DNA from 3 places in the Staphylococcus sp. 11262D007BW genome. Region 3 is predicted to be linked to each of the others. Evidence: predicted binding sites of a transcription regulator. Region 3 holds the regulator's gene; each other region holds the start of a gene.
The links. The regulator CtsR, encoded in region 3, represses protease genes until heat stress. The targets are predictions, from matches to a motif close to ATGGTCAATAAAGGTCAAACA.
Positions count from the first base shown of each region.

Region 1: a site for CtsR is predicted at 2,902-2,922, ahead of clpP (ATP-dependent Clp endopeptidase proteolytic subunit ClpP). Genes of this name have one in related genera too.
Region 2: a site for CtsR is predicted at 1,884-1,904, ahead of clpB (ATP-dependent chaperone ClpB). Genes of this name have one in related genera too.

Region 1 is NZ_JBPWPJ010000001.1:323,200-328,835, reverse strand. Features, by position in the region: gene ACEE93_RS01655 (TIGR01777 family oxidoreductase) at 1-767, shown strand, start outside; partial or broken gene ACEE93_RS01650 (M4 family metallopeptidase) at 819-2,343, shown strand; tRNA gene ACEE93_RS01645 (tRNA-Arg) at 2,753-2,824, opposite strand; gene clpP (ATP-dependent Clp endopeptidase proteolytic subunit ClpP) at 2,968-3,558, shown strand; gene whiA (DNA-binding protein WhiA) at 3,598-4,542, opposite strand; gene ACEE93_RS01630 (gluconeogenesis factor YvcK family protein) at 4,575-5,576, opposite strand; gene rapZ (RNase adapter RapZ) at 5,573-5,636, opposite strand, start outside.
Region 2 is NZ_JBPWPJ010000001.1:426,356-431,991, reverse strand. Features, by position in the region: gene clpB (ATP-dependent chaperone ClpB) at 1-1,797, opposite strand, end outside; gene ACEE93_RS02185 (metal-sulfur cluster assembly factor) at 2,049-2,357, opposite strand; gene ACEE93_RS02180 (Cof-type HAD-IIB family hydrolase) at 2,467-3,294, shown strand; gene ACEE93_RS02175 (CoA-disulfide reductase) at 3,310-4,635, shown strand; gene ACEE93_RS02170 (YisL family protein) at 4,716-5,078, opposite strand; gene ACEE93_RS02165 (fumarylacetoacetate hydrolase family protein) at 5,569-5,636, opposite strand, start outside.
Region 3 is NZ_JBPWPJ010000001.1:108,223-113,858, reverse strand. Features, by position in the region: gene ACEE93_RS00575 (ATP-dependent Clp protease ATP-binding subunit) at 1-2,057, opposite strand, end outside; gene ACEE93_RS00570 (protein arginine kinase) at 2,071-3,075, opposite strand; gene ACEE93_RS00565 (UvrB/UvrC motif-containing protein) at 3,068-3,586, opposite strand; gene ACEE93_RS00560 (CtsR family transcriptional regulator) at 3,600-4,061, opposite strand; gene ACEE93_RS00555 (NupC/NupG family nucleoside CNT transporter) at 4,223-5,428, shown strand; gene ACEE93_RS00550 (IS3 family transposase) at 5,521-5,636, opposite strand, start outside.

The DNA.
Region 1 (5,636 bases), 210 kb from region 3:
ATATCAATTGGGGCGAATCAGGTTGGGAAGCTCAAGTCCCACATATTGATGTAGTGATTAATTTAGCAGGTGCTACATTGAATAAACGTTGGACAGATAAACATAAGCAACTAATGATGACGAGTCGCATTCAATCAACACGCGCACTTTACGATTTGTTTAAAGAGCGCAATGATCAACCTGATGTTTTATTTAATGCAAGTGCAATGGGCTACTACCCACCGTCTAAAAACAATGTTTATACAGAACATGATCGTTTTACACCTCAAGATATCTTATCTGAAATTGTATATCAATGGGAAAATCAAGCTCGTCTCTTTGAGCAATTAGGTACACGTGTAGTCATCGGCCGTTTCAGTCTCATTCTTTCAAGCGAAGGTGGTGCCCTTCCTATGATGAAACTACCTTATCAACTTATGGTAGGTGGACGACTTGGCGATGGCAAACAACCTTACTCTTGGATTCACATCGATGATCTTGTGCAGGCAATACTTTTTCTTATCCAACATCAATCTGCTAATGGCGTCTACAATATGAGTACATCTCATACGCCAAACCAAAATCAATTTGGCAAAATATTAGGTAAGGTTCTTCACAAGCCTCATTATACGTATGTGCCATCATTGATTTTAAAAACCGTATTAGGCGAAATGTCCAAGTTAATATTAAATACACAACATATTGTACCAAAGCGCTTACTGCAAGAAGGATTTACTTTTAAACATTCTGATTTAAAAGAAGCGCTACAACATATTTATAACAAATAAACATAATAAACCTCCTCAATGATTTTAAAAATTATGATATATTTAATTAAAATGAGGAAGTTTACATATGTATAAAAAATTATCCATAGCGACATTCACTTTAAGTTCCATTTTGTTAATGTCTACTCAAGTTACAAAAGCAGAATCTATCACGCCTAATGAGGATTTATATGTTAAAAATCAGCGCGACGTTACTAAAGCGATTGAGCATGTCTCACCTTATAAAGACGTCAAGAATTATCAAAAATATTATAAAATTCAAGACGTTCAAACTGACCATTTAAACTACAAGCACTATACACTCTATCCTAAACACAATAAGCATATCGCTACTGATAGAGAAATTAAGGTACATACTAATCCTGAAGGTCGTGTCACTCTTATCAATGGCGATTTATCTTCACCCGCTATTACACCTTCAAACACAATACAACAATCCAAACAACAAGCACTTGATGCTGCTTTTTCAAGCCTCAATCTTACGGCAAAAGAAGTCAGTAATGGCGAAGATAAAGTAGTCAGAAACAATGAAGTCGTAATTAATGGCCAACAAAAGAAATACGTTTATGATATTGAATTAACATTTATGGCACCTGAAGTCGGTCATTGGCACATTCAAGTGGATGCAGAAACAGGAAAGATTGTAACACAAGAAAACTTAAGTCAAGAAGCCGCGACAACAGGTACGGGCGTTGGTGTAAGAGGAGATAAAAAACAAATTAACATTACTCAAAGTGGTTCAAATTATCAATTAAAAGACGCAACACGTAATGGCGCATTATCTGCTTATCGTTTCAATCCGTCAACTGATCAAGCAAACCTTATCACAGATACTGATACTACATTTAATGCACCTGAGCAAAGACCAGGTGTTGATGCAAACGTGAATGCAGCTAAAGTATATGACTACTTTAAAGATACGTTCAATCGAGATTCCTACGATGGTCAAGGCAGTCCAATCATGTCGGTAACTCACGTTAATACATTTAACGGTACGAACACAACAAATAATGCCGCATGGCTTGGAGATAAAATGATTTATGGCGATGGAGATAATTCCACATATATCAGTTTTGCAGGCGCAGATGATATTATCGCGCATGAATTAACGCATGGCCTTACACAAGAAACAGCTCAACTTGGCTATTCAGGACAAACAGGTGCTCTGAATGAAAGTTTTTCAGATGTGTTTGCCTATTTTATGGACAACGAAGACGATACCATTGGTGAAGATGTATTTAAGTATCGTTCTACACAAAAAGCACTTCGTAGTATGAAAGACCCAACTTTATTTAAACAACCTGCTCATATGGACAACTATGTGAATACATCAAAAGATTCAGGAGGTATTCATACTAATTCAGGTATTCCAAATAAAGCAGCTTATTTAGTAACACAACAACTTGGACAAGACCAAGCAGAGCAAATATACTATCGTGCATTAACAGAATACTTACCATCAAATGCTCAATTTACAGACGCTAAACGTGCTTTAGAACAATCAGCGCTTGATTTATATGGGGAAAAAGAAAAAAATACTATTACAGAAGCTTGGTCACAAGTAGGTGTAAAATAATCACATAAAAGAAAGAGTTTGGGACACACATGACCTCCCAAACTCTTTTTAGTTAGATTTTGATGCGTTATAAAAAGAACAACATATACACAGCGAAGATTAATGCTAAAACACCAATTGTATAATTTAGTACTATTTTGAATTTCGTTAGATTTGTCATATTAATCACCTCATTTTATCCGAGAAGGAGTTGATTACATCCTCAACTATAGTTTAATGATTGAAGTAAGTCTTGCAATCGTTAGCAGTCATTTCGACAGGTTCTGCAATTCTTGCTTCTATTTTTTTAACCACTTTCTTATGATGACCACTGTCACTAAAATATCAGTAATGATATTAAGTATCGTTAATATCTTCGTTTGTTTGTCCATATATCCCCTTTCTAAGTCACGTTGACTGAGTAAAATAACCCCCTCGAGAGGAATCGAACCTCTATTATAAGAACCGGAATCTCATGTGTTATCCATTACACTACGAGGGGTAAATAGTATTAAAAACCAATAACTATTCTACCGTGTATCATGTTAAGGGTCAAATTTAACTGGAAGTAACACTTTATTTTTGACCATTTTTGACTTTTGAGTTAAAATATATCTATACAAAAAGTATTAGGAGGTAAACTGAATGAATTTAATTCCTACAGTTATTGAAACTACAAATCGCGGTGAACGCGCATATGATATTTATTCACGTTTATTAAAAGATCGTATTATTATGTTAGGTTCTGCAATTGATGATAATGTAGCAAACTCAATTGTTTCTCAACTTTTATTCTTACAAGCTCAAGATTCTGAAAAAGATATTTATTTATATATCAACTCACCTGGTGGTAGCGTAACAGCTGGTTTTGCTATTTATGATACTATCCAACACATCAAACCAGATGTTCAAACAATTTGTATCGGTATGGCAGCATCAATGGGCTCATTCTTATTAGCTGCTGGTACAAAAGGTAAACGTTTTGCATTACCAAATGCAGAAGTTATGATCCACCAACCACTTGGCGGTGCACAAGGTCAAGCGACTGAAATTGAAATCGCAGCAAATCACATCTTAAGAACACGTTCAAAATTAAATAAAATCTTATCTGAACGTACAGGTCAACCAATTGAAAAAATCGAAAAAGACACAGATCGCGATAACTTCTTAACAGCTGATGAAGCAAAAGAGTATGGTCTTATCGATGAAGTAATGCAACCTGAAAATTTACAATAATTATCAAAGTGAGGGATAGGCTCGGCCTACCCCTCTTTTTTATAACTCAATTTGTTCGCCATTTCTAATCTTTGTCGCAATTTCATTCAATTTTCTAAGGCGATGATTAATGCCCGATTTCGATATTGCTCCAGTGCTTACCATTTCTCCTAATTCTTTAAGCGATACATCTTGATGTTCAACTCTAAGTTTAGCGACTTCTCTTAAACGATCCGGTAGATTATCCAAACCAATTTCCTCATCAATTAATTGGATACTTTCAACTTGTTTCATCGCAGCACTAACGGTTTTATTTAAATTAGCCGTTTCACAATTAACAAGACGATTAACAGAGTTGCGCATATCTCTAACAATACGCACATCTTCAAATTTTAATAGTGCTTGATAACCACCAATTAAACTTAAGAACTCTGCAATGCGTTCTGCCTCTTTTAAATACGTAATCCAGCCTTTTTTCCGTTCTAAATTTTTAGCATTTAATCCATAACTGTTCATTAATTCCGTTAGCCCTGCTGAATGACTTTCATATAATGAAAAAATTTCTAAATGGTAAGATGACGTTTCTGGATTATTGACAGAACCACCCGCTAAAAAAGCGCCTCTCAAATAACTTCTTCTCATTTCATCATCTTTAACCATTGACCCATCAATATCATGCGTAAACATACCCTCTTTTAAAATACCTACTTCATCTAAAATTTCTTTAGCTTTCGTTTTAATACGACAGATGTAGATATTATTTTTCTTTAACTTCATCTTCTTACGCACGAGTATTTCAACTTCAACCAAAAAGACACGTTTGATTAAGGAATAAATACGACGAGCTGTCGTAGCATTTTCCGTTTGAATGTTGATGACAAATTGTTGATTTGATAAACTGAGCGCTCCATTCATTCGAATTAATGCACTGAGCTCTGCTTTAGCATTGTCATTATCCGTCTCTATCCTTGTCAATTCGTTTTTCATATCTGATGCAAAGCTCATGATTAATCGTTTCCTTTCTATAGCTTATATACTTAATCTTTCTTTTTCTCATTTTTAGGGGTAAACTGAATCGTACTGACTTCTTGTAATGCAATTTCATAAATCATCTTTGCCAATACTTCTGTATGGTGACGTACATAATAATCCTTTGAGACGAGCGCCAAGTTATCCCCCGTAATGACCTTCACGCCCTCTTCTTGTAATTCTTTTTCATTACAATCGACCGGTTTAGCCCCTTCTGAGCGATAACGGTCCAATATTTCTTGATCAAAATCGATTTGATTCGCAATGACAAAATCTAAAACTTTTGCGCCTAATTGACGGTGAATCGCTTGAACATGATCAGTAACGGTATAGTCATCGGTTTCACCTGGTTGCGTCATAATATTAGCAACGTATAACTTTTTCGCATCACTTTTTACAAGTGCTGATGCAATACCATGAACGCAGAGGTTCGATATCACACTTGTATAAAGCGAGCCTGGACCTAACACAATTAAATCCGCTTCAAGCAAGGCTTCAATCGCCTCATCCATCGGTTGTGCATCTGACGGTTCTAAGAAAACACGTTGAATCTTTTTATGTTTCATCGGAATATTCGATTCACCTGACACAATTTCCCCGTCTTCCATTTCTGCATTTAAAGACACACTCGAAATAGTAGAAGGTATAACGCGTCCTTTAATATTTAAAATTTTGCTGAGTTCTTTAATGGCATGTCCAAAGTCTTGCGTAATATTGGTCATTGCCGCAATGAGTAAGTTTCCAAGTGAGTGACCACTAATTTTATTTGCTTCAAAACGATACTGAAATAATGATTCTAAAGTGGGTTCGATATCACTTAATGCCGCTAAAACATTACGAACATCACCTGGGGCAGGGATATCCATTTCATCTCTTATTTTACCTGTACTTCCACCATCATCAGCTACTGTTACAATAGCGGTAATATCAATAGGGTACTGTTTTAACCCTCTCGCTAAAACAGAGAGCCCTGTGCCACCGCCTATCAATACTATTTTCAGTTGTTTCATTTACCTTCGCCACTTTCAATATGCGCATCACGATGATGAACATAAATATTATAATCATAT
Region 2 (5,636 bases), 320 kb from region 3:
AGGATCTTTAATACCTGCACGCGCACGAACTACTGCATCTGATACTAAGTCTACTGCACGATCTTGTCCTACAACACGTTCGTGAAGTATATCAGATAAATTCAATAGTTTTTCACGTTCAGATTCCACTAATTTAGAAACTGGAATACCTGTCCATTGGCTGACAATTTCACCAATTTCTTCGTCTGTAACCACTTCTCGAATGATACGATCCCCTGCATCGTCACCTTGTTCTTCTTGAAAGGCTGCTTCTAGTTCTTTTAATTCTTTTTCAAGTTCAGGGATTTTACCATGTTGTAATTCGGCAGCTTTTTCAAGGTCATAATTATTTTCTGCGTCTTCAAGGGCTTTACGACTTTCATCAAGTTCTGTACGTTTTTCTTGTACTTTTGCAATTTTTTCTTTTTCTTTTTCCACTCTAGATTGTAATTGTGCTTGTTTTTCTTTTTCTTCAGCTAATTCTTCTTGCAATTCTTTCAAACGTACATGACTTGCTTCGTCGGATTCTTTTTTCAAGGCATTTTCTTCAATTTCTAATTGCATTACACGACGATTAACTTGATCAAGTTCTGTTGGGTTAGAACCCATTTCAGTGCGAATTGTAGCAGAAGCTTGGTCGACTAAGTCAATTGCTTTATCGGGTAAAAAGCGATCTGTAATATAGCGATCCGATAATTCTGCTGCAGCCACTAATGCGCGGTCTTGAATGCGCACACCATGGTGAACTTCATAACGATCTTTTAAACCACGTAAAATTGAAATTGTGTCTTCAATGTTAGGTTCTGAAACATTAACTTTTTGGAAACGACGTTCTAATGCTGAGTCTTTTTCAATATATTCACGATATTCATTAAGCGTTGTTGCACCGATGCAATGTAATTCACCGCGCGCTAACATTGGTTTAAGCATGTTGCCTGCATCCATTGCACCATCAGTTTTACCAGCACCAACAAGCATATGAATTTCGTCGATAAATAATAAGATACGTCCTTCTGATTCTTTAACTTCTTTAAGAACTGCTTTTAAGCGTTCTTCAAATTCTCCGCGAAATTTAGCGCCAGCAACTAGTGCACTTAAATCTAATTCAAACACTGTTTTATCAAGTAATGATTCTGGCACGTCTTTTTTAACAATACGTTGTGCTAATCCTTCTACAATGGCTGTTTTACCAACACCTGGTTCACCAATAAGAACTGGATTATTTTTTGTTTTACGACTTAAAATACGTATTGTATTGCGAATTTCTTCATCTCGTCCAATAACTGGATCCATATTGCCTTTACGTACTTCTTCAACTAAGTCACGACCATATTTTGATAATGCTTCGTAATTTGCTTCAGGATTTTGTGATGTCACATGATTTCCCCCTCTTAATTTTTTAATAATCTCTACAATTGCGTCACGTTTATGTTCAGCAAATTGTTTGGTTGTTTGATCAACATCTATTGCGGCAAGTACAATGTGTTCCATTGAAATAAATTCATCTTCATATTCTTTCATATAGGATTCTGCTTTGGTCAATAATTGTTGTGTTGTCGCTGAAATGTATTGACCATATTGTACTTGGTCACCTTTTACTGTTGGATAGTTTTTCAATTTATTTTCATAAGCTTGATTAAGTTCTGTTGTATCAATATTTGCGCGTTCTAAAATTGTGTTATATAAACTGTCTGTCTCTTCAAGTACTGCTTTAAGTACAGCCTCTACTTCGACATTCGTGATGCGATAGTCTTTCGCATATTCAACCGCTTTTTGAAGTGCGCTTTGAATTGAATGCGTCATTTGATTAACATCCATACACTTCACTCCTTTGATTAATTTGACTTTGACTTTCTTTGACTATAATCATATTATAGCACGTTTATTTTAAATTTCAACAGTAAAGTTTGACTTTCTTTGACTTTTATTTTATTCCCATTTTGAGTAGGCTTAAACATGGTGATTTCACGGCATTGAGCCATCAAAAATCTTTTGTAATTCGTAGTTATTTAAAGATAAAAAAAGAGAAATATTGATTATGGTTTAACCAACATTTCTCTCACTACCTCTTAATTTACACCTAATGCGATTTTCGCATAGCGTGACATCATTTCTTTGCTCCAAGGTGGATTCCATACAATATTAACTTCTGTATCGTTAATTTCAGGTAATTCACCTAAAGCTGTTTTAACTTGATCTACAATTTGTGGCCCTAATGGACAACCGATTGACGTTAATGTCATTTCTACGGTACATAGGCCATCATCGTCTAAATCTACTTTATATACAAGACCTAAATTGACAATGTCGATCCCTAATTCAGGGTCGATTACATTTTCAAGTGCACCTAAAATGCTGTCTTTTAATGTCTCTTCCATGCTTCTCACCTCTTTAGAATTCTAGCTAATATCAATATATCAAAATCAACACACATGTACAATAAAATGCTATGATATGAATAGATGACAACAGTATGAAGGAGACTTTATGGAACGATTTTTAATTTGCTTAGATTTAGATGGAACCTTATTAAATGATAAAAAAGAAATTTCACCTTATACATTTAAGGTTTTAACACATTTACAACAACAAGGGCACATTTTAATGATTGCGACGGGCCGTCCATTCCGCGCAAGTAAAGCTTACTATCATCAATTAAAAATGCAATCGCCCATTGTGAATTTTAACGGCGCGCATGTGCAACATCCTTTTGATAACACATTTCAAACGGTTCATCATCAACTTGATAGATCACTCGCACAAAGTATTATCGATACACTTAAAACAACGAATGTTCAAAATATTATTGCCGAAGTAAAAGATCATGTCTACCTTGATCGTGACGATGCCCGTTTATTCGAAGGATTTAGTGTAGGCGAACCAACTATTGAAGTTGGCGATTTACGTCAAACACTTCAAGAGGATCCGACAAGTTTACTGATTGAAGCGGAAGAATATATGATTCCTCGTGTTAAACAAGCCTTAACACGTTTCTACGCAGAACACATTGAGCATCGACGTTGGGGTGCCCCCTTTCCAGTTATAGAAATTGTGAAGCGTGGTATTAGTAAAGCGACAGGCATTGATCATGTTCGCCATTATTTAAATATTGAACGTGACCATATTATTGCATTCGGCGATGAAGATAATGACCTTGAAATGATTAAATACGCCAAATATGGTGTAGCAATGGAAAATGCCATTGATGCGTTAAAACACGTCGCTCATACCTCTACACTTTCAAATAACAAAGATGGGATTGGCGTATATCTCAATGACTTTTTCAATTTACAAATACCAAAAGATCATGAATAAAGGAGTAATTCAAAAATGACACGACATATTATTATCGTAGGCGCAGTTGCAGGAGGTGCAACATGCGCAAGCCAAATCCGCCGTCTGGATAAAGACAGTGACATTACGATTTATGAAAAAGACGCACATATGAGTTTTGCCAATTGCGGGTTGCCGTATTACCTAGGAAATGTAGTAGAAGATCGCGATGATTTATTGCCTGAAACACCTGAATCCTTTAAAAGTCAACGTAACATCAATGTTCATTTAAAACACGAGGTCATCGAGGTTAACACAGACAAACAAACCGTTACAGTACTCGATAAAACATCAAATGAGCAATTTGAAAAACACTACGATGCACTAATATTAAGTCCAGGCGCACGTGCACGCCAATTTGATTTTGACTGCCCTCACCTTTTCAGTCTACGTAATATGGAAGATACAGATGCCATTGAATCATACATTCAACACAATGATGTGAAACGTGTACTCGTAGTTGGTGCAGGGTATGTAAGCTTAGAAGTCCTTGATAATATGTATGAACGTGGATTACATCCAACCTTAATTCATCGTTCTGAGTCAGTGAATAAACTGATGGATCAAGATATGAATGACGTCATATTTGAGGCGCTAAATGCTAGAAATATCCCTTACCGTTTAAATGAAGAGATTCAGTCCATCGACGGCCATTCCGTTACTTTTACATCAGGAAAAGTTGAATCTTACGATATGATTATTACGGGTATTGGTGTGTTACCAAACTCTGACTTTTTACAAAGTTCAGGTATTGAGCTTAATGACAAAGGCTATATATCAGTGAATGATTATTTTCAAACTTCAGTTTCTAATGTTTATGCCATCGGAGATATTGCTACACACCGATACCGTCACGTTAATTTAGAAGCACATGTTCCATTAGCATGGGGGGCTCACCGTGCTGCAAGTATCGTGGCAGAGCATCTTACACAGGATGACGTGACACCATTTAAAGGATTTATTGGCGCAAATATCGTGCGATTTTTCGATTACACATTAGCGTCTACAGGCGTATCTCCAGGAGAATTAGATGCGTTTAACTATCAAACGATCGATGTACAAAATGGGACACATGCGGGTTATTATCCAGAAAACACACCAGTTCATTTACGTGTCTATTTCGATCAATCGACGCGTCAAATTATTCGTGCCTGTGCGACTGGGCAACAAGGTGTTGATAAACGTATTGACGTACTAACAATGGCTATGATGCATCAAGCTAAAATAGATGATCTCGTCGAATTTGAAGTAGCTTATGCACCGCCTTATAGTCATCCTAAAGATTTGATTAATATGATTGGCTATAAAGCTAAAAATAAATAACTAAAAAACGCCGTTCTGAAGGAAGTCGCGTAAAACTTCCCCAGAGCGGCGTTTATTTTTTATATTCATTCATATCAGAACTATAAAATGACTGCACCTAAAATGATTGTGACGATGGCAACGACCCATGTCCAAATAAACATTGTGCGACTTGCTTTGCCTTTTTTCTTACGGGCAAGCGTCATTTCCATTAATCCAATGACCGCAAGACCAGCAATCATTTTGATAATTAGTAATAATTGATTTGCATCGACACCTGTGAATGCTTTAACCAACAACCAAAAACCAGTAATTAATGCTAAAAGCATGAACACACGTAATGCCATGTGTAGTTGTTTATATAGCGGCGTTGGGCCCTGTTTGTTTGAGAAATTTTGATATGTTGCAAAGAACAATATCAACAGAATAACCCAACTGATGATATGTAAATTCGTTAATAACATCACTGCTTCGTTCCTCCTTTTATTTCAATATCATCCTATAACCTTTTTATATTCCTTTACACCTTATTTTCCCCATTTTCTAATGCGTAATCAAAAAAGCTATGAAGATGATCACTTCTCTTCATAGCTCATTTTATCATGACTCCCTCTATCTCTTTAAGAGGATTTTAACATTTACATTATTTATCGTTTTATGAGTCGGCTTTATTGGACGAGCAAAAGCAATTTGGGCGATTTTAATCCTAAAGCAAGGTTCGCCTGCTCGCTATTCGCTCGCATGCATAACGTACACACTTTTACTTCTTTATAATCTGGCTTCAGAAAGCAGAAATTTCAACAGAACTACGCAAGGCGCAAAAATCAAAGAGCGATTTTCTTTTTAAGAAAAAGGTTCGCCTACTCGCTAGCACTCGTATGCATAACGTGCACTAATTTACTTCGCTCATAGTGCACGTAATCACATCGAACCCTAACCGCAATTGTCCACACTTTATTTTTGAATATAGTTTGTGAGTGTGCCTATGTTGTCGATGGTTACTTTGACTTCATCGCCTGGTT
Region 3 (5,636 bases):
CGAATTGTTTCATAGTCGTTAGCTTGAGAAGAACCACCAAATCCTGCAAAACGTTGATCTTGTAATTCTTGAGCACCGACGTTAGATGTCATCACAATTACTGTATTGCGGAAATCCACTCGACGGCCTTTCGTATCTGTAAGGTGACCATCATCTAACACTTGTAATAAAATGTTGAAAACATCTGGGTGTGCTTTTTCAATTTCGTCAAATAGAATGACAGAATATGGTTTGCGACGTACTTTTTCCGTTAATTGACCACCATCGTCATGACCTACATAGCCTGGAGGCGCTCCAACTAAACGGCTCACAGCATGTTTTTCCATAAATTCACTCATGTCCACTCGAATCATCGCATCTTCTTCACCAAACATTGATTCTGCAAGTGCACGTGCCAATTCTGTTTTACCAACACCTGTTGGTCCTAGGAAAATAAAGCTACCGATTGGACGTTTAGGATCTTTAAGTCCTGCACGAGCTCGGCGTACCGCTTTAGAAATTGAAGTCACCGCATCTTTTTGACCAATAACACGTTTATGCAATGTAGATTCTAAGTTTAAAAGACGGTCAGATTCTGTTTCATTTAAACGTGTTAACGGAATACCTGTCCATCCAGCAATAACTTCTGCGATATCTTCTGCAGCTAATGATGTGTGTTGACCACCTTGATTATTTTTCCATTCATTTTTCGCTTCTTCATATTGTTTTTCTAATTTTGATTGTTGATCTCTTAAATTTGCTGCATTTTCGAATTCTTGTGCATGTACTGCTGCATCTTTTTCATTTTTCACTTGTTCAATTTTTTGTTCAATGTCTTTTAAGTTTGAAGGTGTTGTATGACTTTTAAGACGAACTTTAGAGCTTGCTTCGTCAATTAAATCAATTGCTTTATCTGGTAAAAAGCGGTCTTGAACATAACGATTACTTAACTTAGCAGCTGCTTCCACCGCTTCGTCTGAAATATTGATGCGGTGATGCGCTTCATAACGATCACGTAAACCTTTTAAAATTTCAATTGTATCTTCTACTGTTGGTTCATCAACTTGAACAGGTTGGAAACGTCTTTCTAATGCTGCATCTTTTTCGATATTTTTACGATATTCATCTAATGTTGTTGCACCGATACATTGTAATTCACCGCGTGCTAAGGCAGGTTTTAAAATATTAGACGCATCAATCGCACCTTCTGCACCGCCTGCACCAATCAATGTGTGTAACTCATCGATAAATAAAATAACGTTACCAGCTTGGTGAATTTCTTCCATTACTTTTTTCAAACGCTCTTCAAATTCCCCACGATATTTCGTACCAGCAACAACGGTACCCATATCTAATGACATCACACGTTTTTCTTTTAATGTTTCAGGTACTTCATTATTCACAATTGCTTGTGCTAATCCTTCTGCAATTGCTGTTTTACCTACCCCTGGTTCACCAATTAATACAGGGTTATTTTTAGTACGACGACTCAATACTTCGATGACACGTGTAATTTCTTTATTACGACCTACTACTGGATCAAGCGTGCCATCTTTTGCAATCACTGTTAAATCTCTCGCTAGACTATCTAAAGTTGGTGTATTATTTGATTTATTAGCTTGGCCTGATTTTTGAGTTAACTCTGGGCTACCTAATGCTTTAACCACTTGAGCTCTTGCTTTTGTAATATTTAAATCGAGGTTTGCAAATACACGTGCTGCTACCCCTTCATTTTCTCTAATTAAACCAAGTAAGATGTGTTCAGTACCAACAAAATTGTGTTGTAACTTACGTGCTTCATCCATTGATAATTCAATAACTTTTTTGGCACGCGGTGTATAATGCAATGCACCAATATGCTCTTGGCCATATCCTATTAACTTTTCAACTTCTGTCACTACTTTGTCTTCTGTAATATCAAAACTTTCTAGTACTTTGGCAGCAATGCCTTCAGGTTCTTTCATTAAACCTAATAATAGATGTTCAGTACCAATATTTGAATGGTTTAAGCGAATTGCTTCTTCTTGTGCATGTGCTAAAACACGTTGTGCACGTTCTGTAAGTCTACCAAATAACATATGTCGACCTCCGTTATATATATTTCCTTAATATATTTGCTCTTTTTTCTTCAATCGTTTGCTCGTCTACATCATCGATTAAAAATGGCGACTGAATAGCCATCATTAATTCATTAAATTTAAAATGTGTGATATCTAAAATGCCTAAATCAATACCTAACTTAATATCACTCAATCGATATGAAGCTTCTTCAATTGAGATGAGACGACTATATTTTAAAATACCGAGGGAACGGTATATACGATCTAATGTTTTCATTTTTTTATGACTTAATAGTCGTTGGCGTAATTCTAATTCTTCATTAATAATTTGGTGTACCAGTTCTGTTAACGCATCGATAATTTCTTGTTCGCTTTTACCTAATGTTAATTGATTCGATACTTGATATACATGACCATATACCTGAGAACCTTCACCATATATACCACGAATCGTAAAACCAAAACGATTAATAGTCTGTGCGATACGATTCATACGTTTCATGATGGATAGACCTGGAAGATGTAACATGACACTTGCACGCATGCCTGTACCGACATTTGTAGGGCACGTTGTTAAATAGCCTAACTCTTCATCATAACTAATCTCTACATGTTCATCTAATTGATCATCGATTTGAGAGGCGCGTTCAAACAATGTGTTCAGAGATAAATCAGTGCCCATTGCTTGAATGCGTACATGGTCCTCTTCATTAACCATAACACTCATCGATTCATCATTATTCACTAACACTGCAGCAGCTGGTTGTTTCGTTAAGTCAGGACTAATTAAATGTTTAGCAACAAGCTTGTATTTACTCTGTTGGTCTAACTCATCCATTCTTAAAACACTAAGCTCTGGCAAAGCATCCTGTACTTCATTAATGACCCGAAATCCTTCTTCTTCTGACGGAAACATTAATGGGTGTACATAATTTTGAAGGTTACGAGCAAGTCGAATACGTGAAGACATCACAACTGGTTGCTCTTGACCTTCTTGCATCCATTCACCTATGTGTGCATTCAAATCTTCAGTCATCACGTTTCAACTCCTTGCTTTCCTGCTCAAGTGCTTTAATCTCATCCCGTACTACTGCTGCTTGTTCAAACGCTTGTTTCGCTACAAGCTCATCTAATTCTGCTCTCTTAGACTCCAATTGTCTTTTAAGTGCTTGTTTGTGTTCTGACGATTTAGGCCACTTTCCTGAGTGCTCTGTATGACCACCTTGAACACGTCGTACAATATCATAGACATCTTCTTTAAACGTTTGATAACAATCATGACAACCAAATTTACCGACATGAGCGATATCTTTAAGTGTCATTTGACATGTAGGGCAACGTTTGGCCTCACGATAAACGACTTGATCAACATTAATACCTTGTTTAGCAGCAAGATGTTGGAGGATTTGTTTAATCACAAATGTACCTTCTACATCTTCACCACCATGCCATTCGTCATCATTGGAATCATGCATCGCTTCTTGAAACCACTTCGCATGTGGACGATGTTTAAATTGTCGCTCAAGTTTTAATTTATCGCTCTCCATCATTTATCACCTTCTAATAATAATTAATTACAGGTAGTAAGCGTTTAAGAATATTTGCACGTATAATATCTCTCGCAGCTACATCCATTTTTAATGTTTCCCTATCTACCACTGCTGAAATCATTTTAGCTTCACGTTCTGTTATTAAATTATTTTCAAATAAACCGTCAATAATATAATAAGCCTGTTGTTGAGAAATTGATGTACCAATTAAATCCATTAAACGCTTAATATAATCAGCATGATCTTTCGTTTCAACTTTGGTGATACGAATATAACCGCCACCACCACGTTTACTTTCAATTTCATAGCCGTGTTCGTTAGTAAATCGCGTTTTAATGACATAATTTAATTGAGATGGCACACAATCGAAACGTTGGGCAATATTGGCACGTTGAATTTCTACAACATCATCTTGCGCTTCCTCAAATAACTTTTTAATGTACTGTTCTATGATGTCTGACATGTTATGCATTTAATCACCCCTTTTGACCATCTTTGACTATATTATATGACCAACTTTGACCTTTTTCAACCAATTTGATTTTATTTTCTTTAATTTATTGTGTCGTTAACCCTTGTTTTGTTGTATCATAAGCTTAGTGAAATTTTATATAACATGAGAGGTGTAATGGGATGCACATTTTAATTGGGATTATTGGGATAATTATTTTTATCGCACTTGCATGGTTAGTAAGTTCAGATAAGAAAAATGTTCGTTGGCAATACATAGGCCTCATGCTGTTAATACAAGTTATCCTTGCCTTCTTCTTATTAAAAACAACAATTGGAATCAAAATTGTTAGTGGAGTCGCAACAGGCTTTAACTATTTATTAAGTAAAGCGGGTGAAGGTGTTAACTTTGTATTTGGTGGCTTAGCAAACAAAGGTGAAAGTCCATTTTTCATTGATGTTTTACTACCTATTATTTTCATTTCAGCGCTTATCGGTATTTTACAATATTTAAGAATTTTACCAGTGATTATTAATGTTTTAGGCCTTATCATTTCTAAAATAAATGGTATGGGACGTTTAGAATCTTATAACGCAGTTGCTTCTGCAATCTTAGGACAATCTGAAGTATTTATTTCTCTAAAAAAACAACTACCACATATACCAAAACATCGTTTATACACATTAACAGCTTCTGCGATGTCGACAGTATCTGCCTCTATCATTGGCGCATACTTTACATTAGTTGATCCAAAATATGTGGTAACAGCTGTCGTACTTAACTTATTCGGCGGTTTTATCATTGCTTCGATTATTAATCCTTATAAAGTAAGCGAAGAAGATGATAAATTATTAATTACTGAAGATAACAAAAAACAATCCTTTTTCGAGATGCTAGGAGAATACATTTTAGACGGATTTAAAGTGGCAGTCATTGTTGGTGCAATGTTAGTCGGTTACATTGCATTAATTGCTTTATTAAATGGTCTAGTTGGAGGTTTCTTTACACTTGTTTCAGGCGGTTCAATTAATTGGGACTTCCAAACTTTAATTGGTTTTGTATTTGCGCCACTTGCCTTCTTAACGGGTATCCCTTGGGCGGATGCTGTAGAAGCAGGGTCCATTATGGCAACGAAGTTACTATCAAATGAATTTGTAGCGATGACGCAATTAGGCAACGTTGAAGGTATTTCTGATCGTGCTATGGGTGTCGTTTCAGTATTCTTAGTTTCATTTGCAAACTTTAGCTCAATTGGTATCATTTCTGGTGCGATTAAATCATTAAACAGTGAAAAAGGTGATATGGTTGCACGTTTTGGTATCAAGTTATTATTTGGTGCGACACTTGTATCATTCATTTCAGCAACAATTGCCGGCTTCTTCTTATAAGCCAACATAGTCAATGCACTTGTCGAACAATACATTTAAAAATACCCAGGCCGCAACAATTGTGTACTGAACCCCAAAAGTTGTACTTTTGTTTAGTATACTATTTCAAAGGTTTGTTTCCTATATTGTGCAGGAGACAAGCCTTTTAATTTTGTTTTAATTCTAGTATTATTATAAAAATTTATATATTCATGTATTGCTTGTTCCA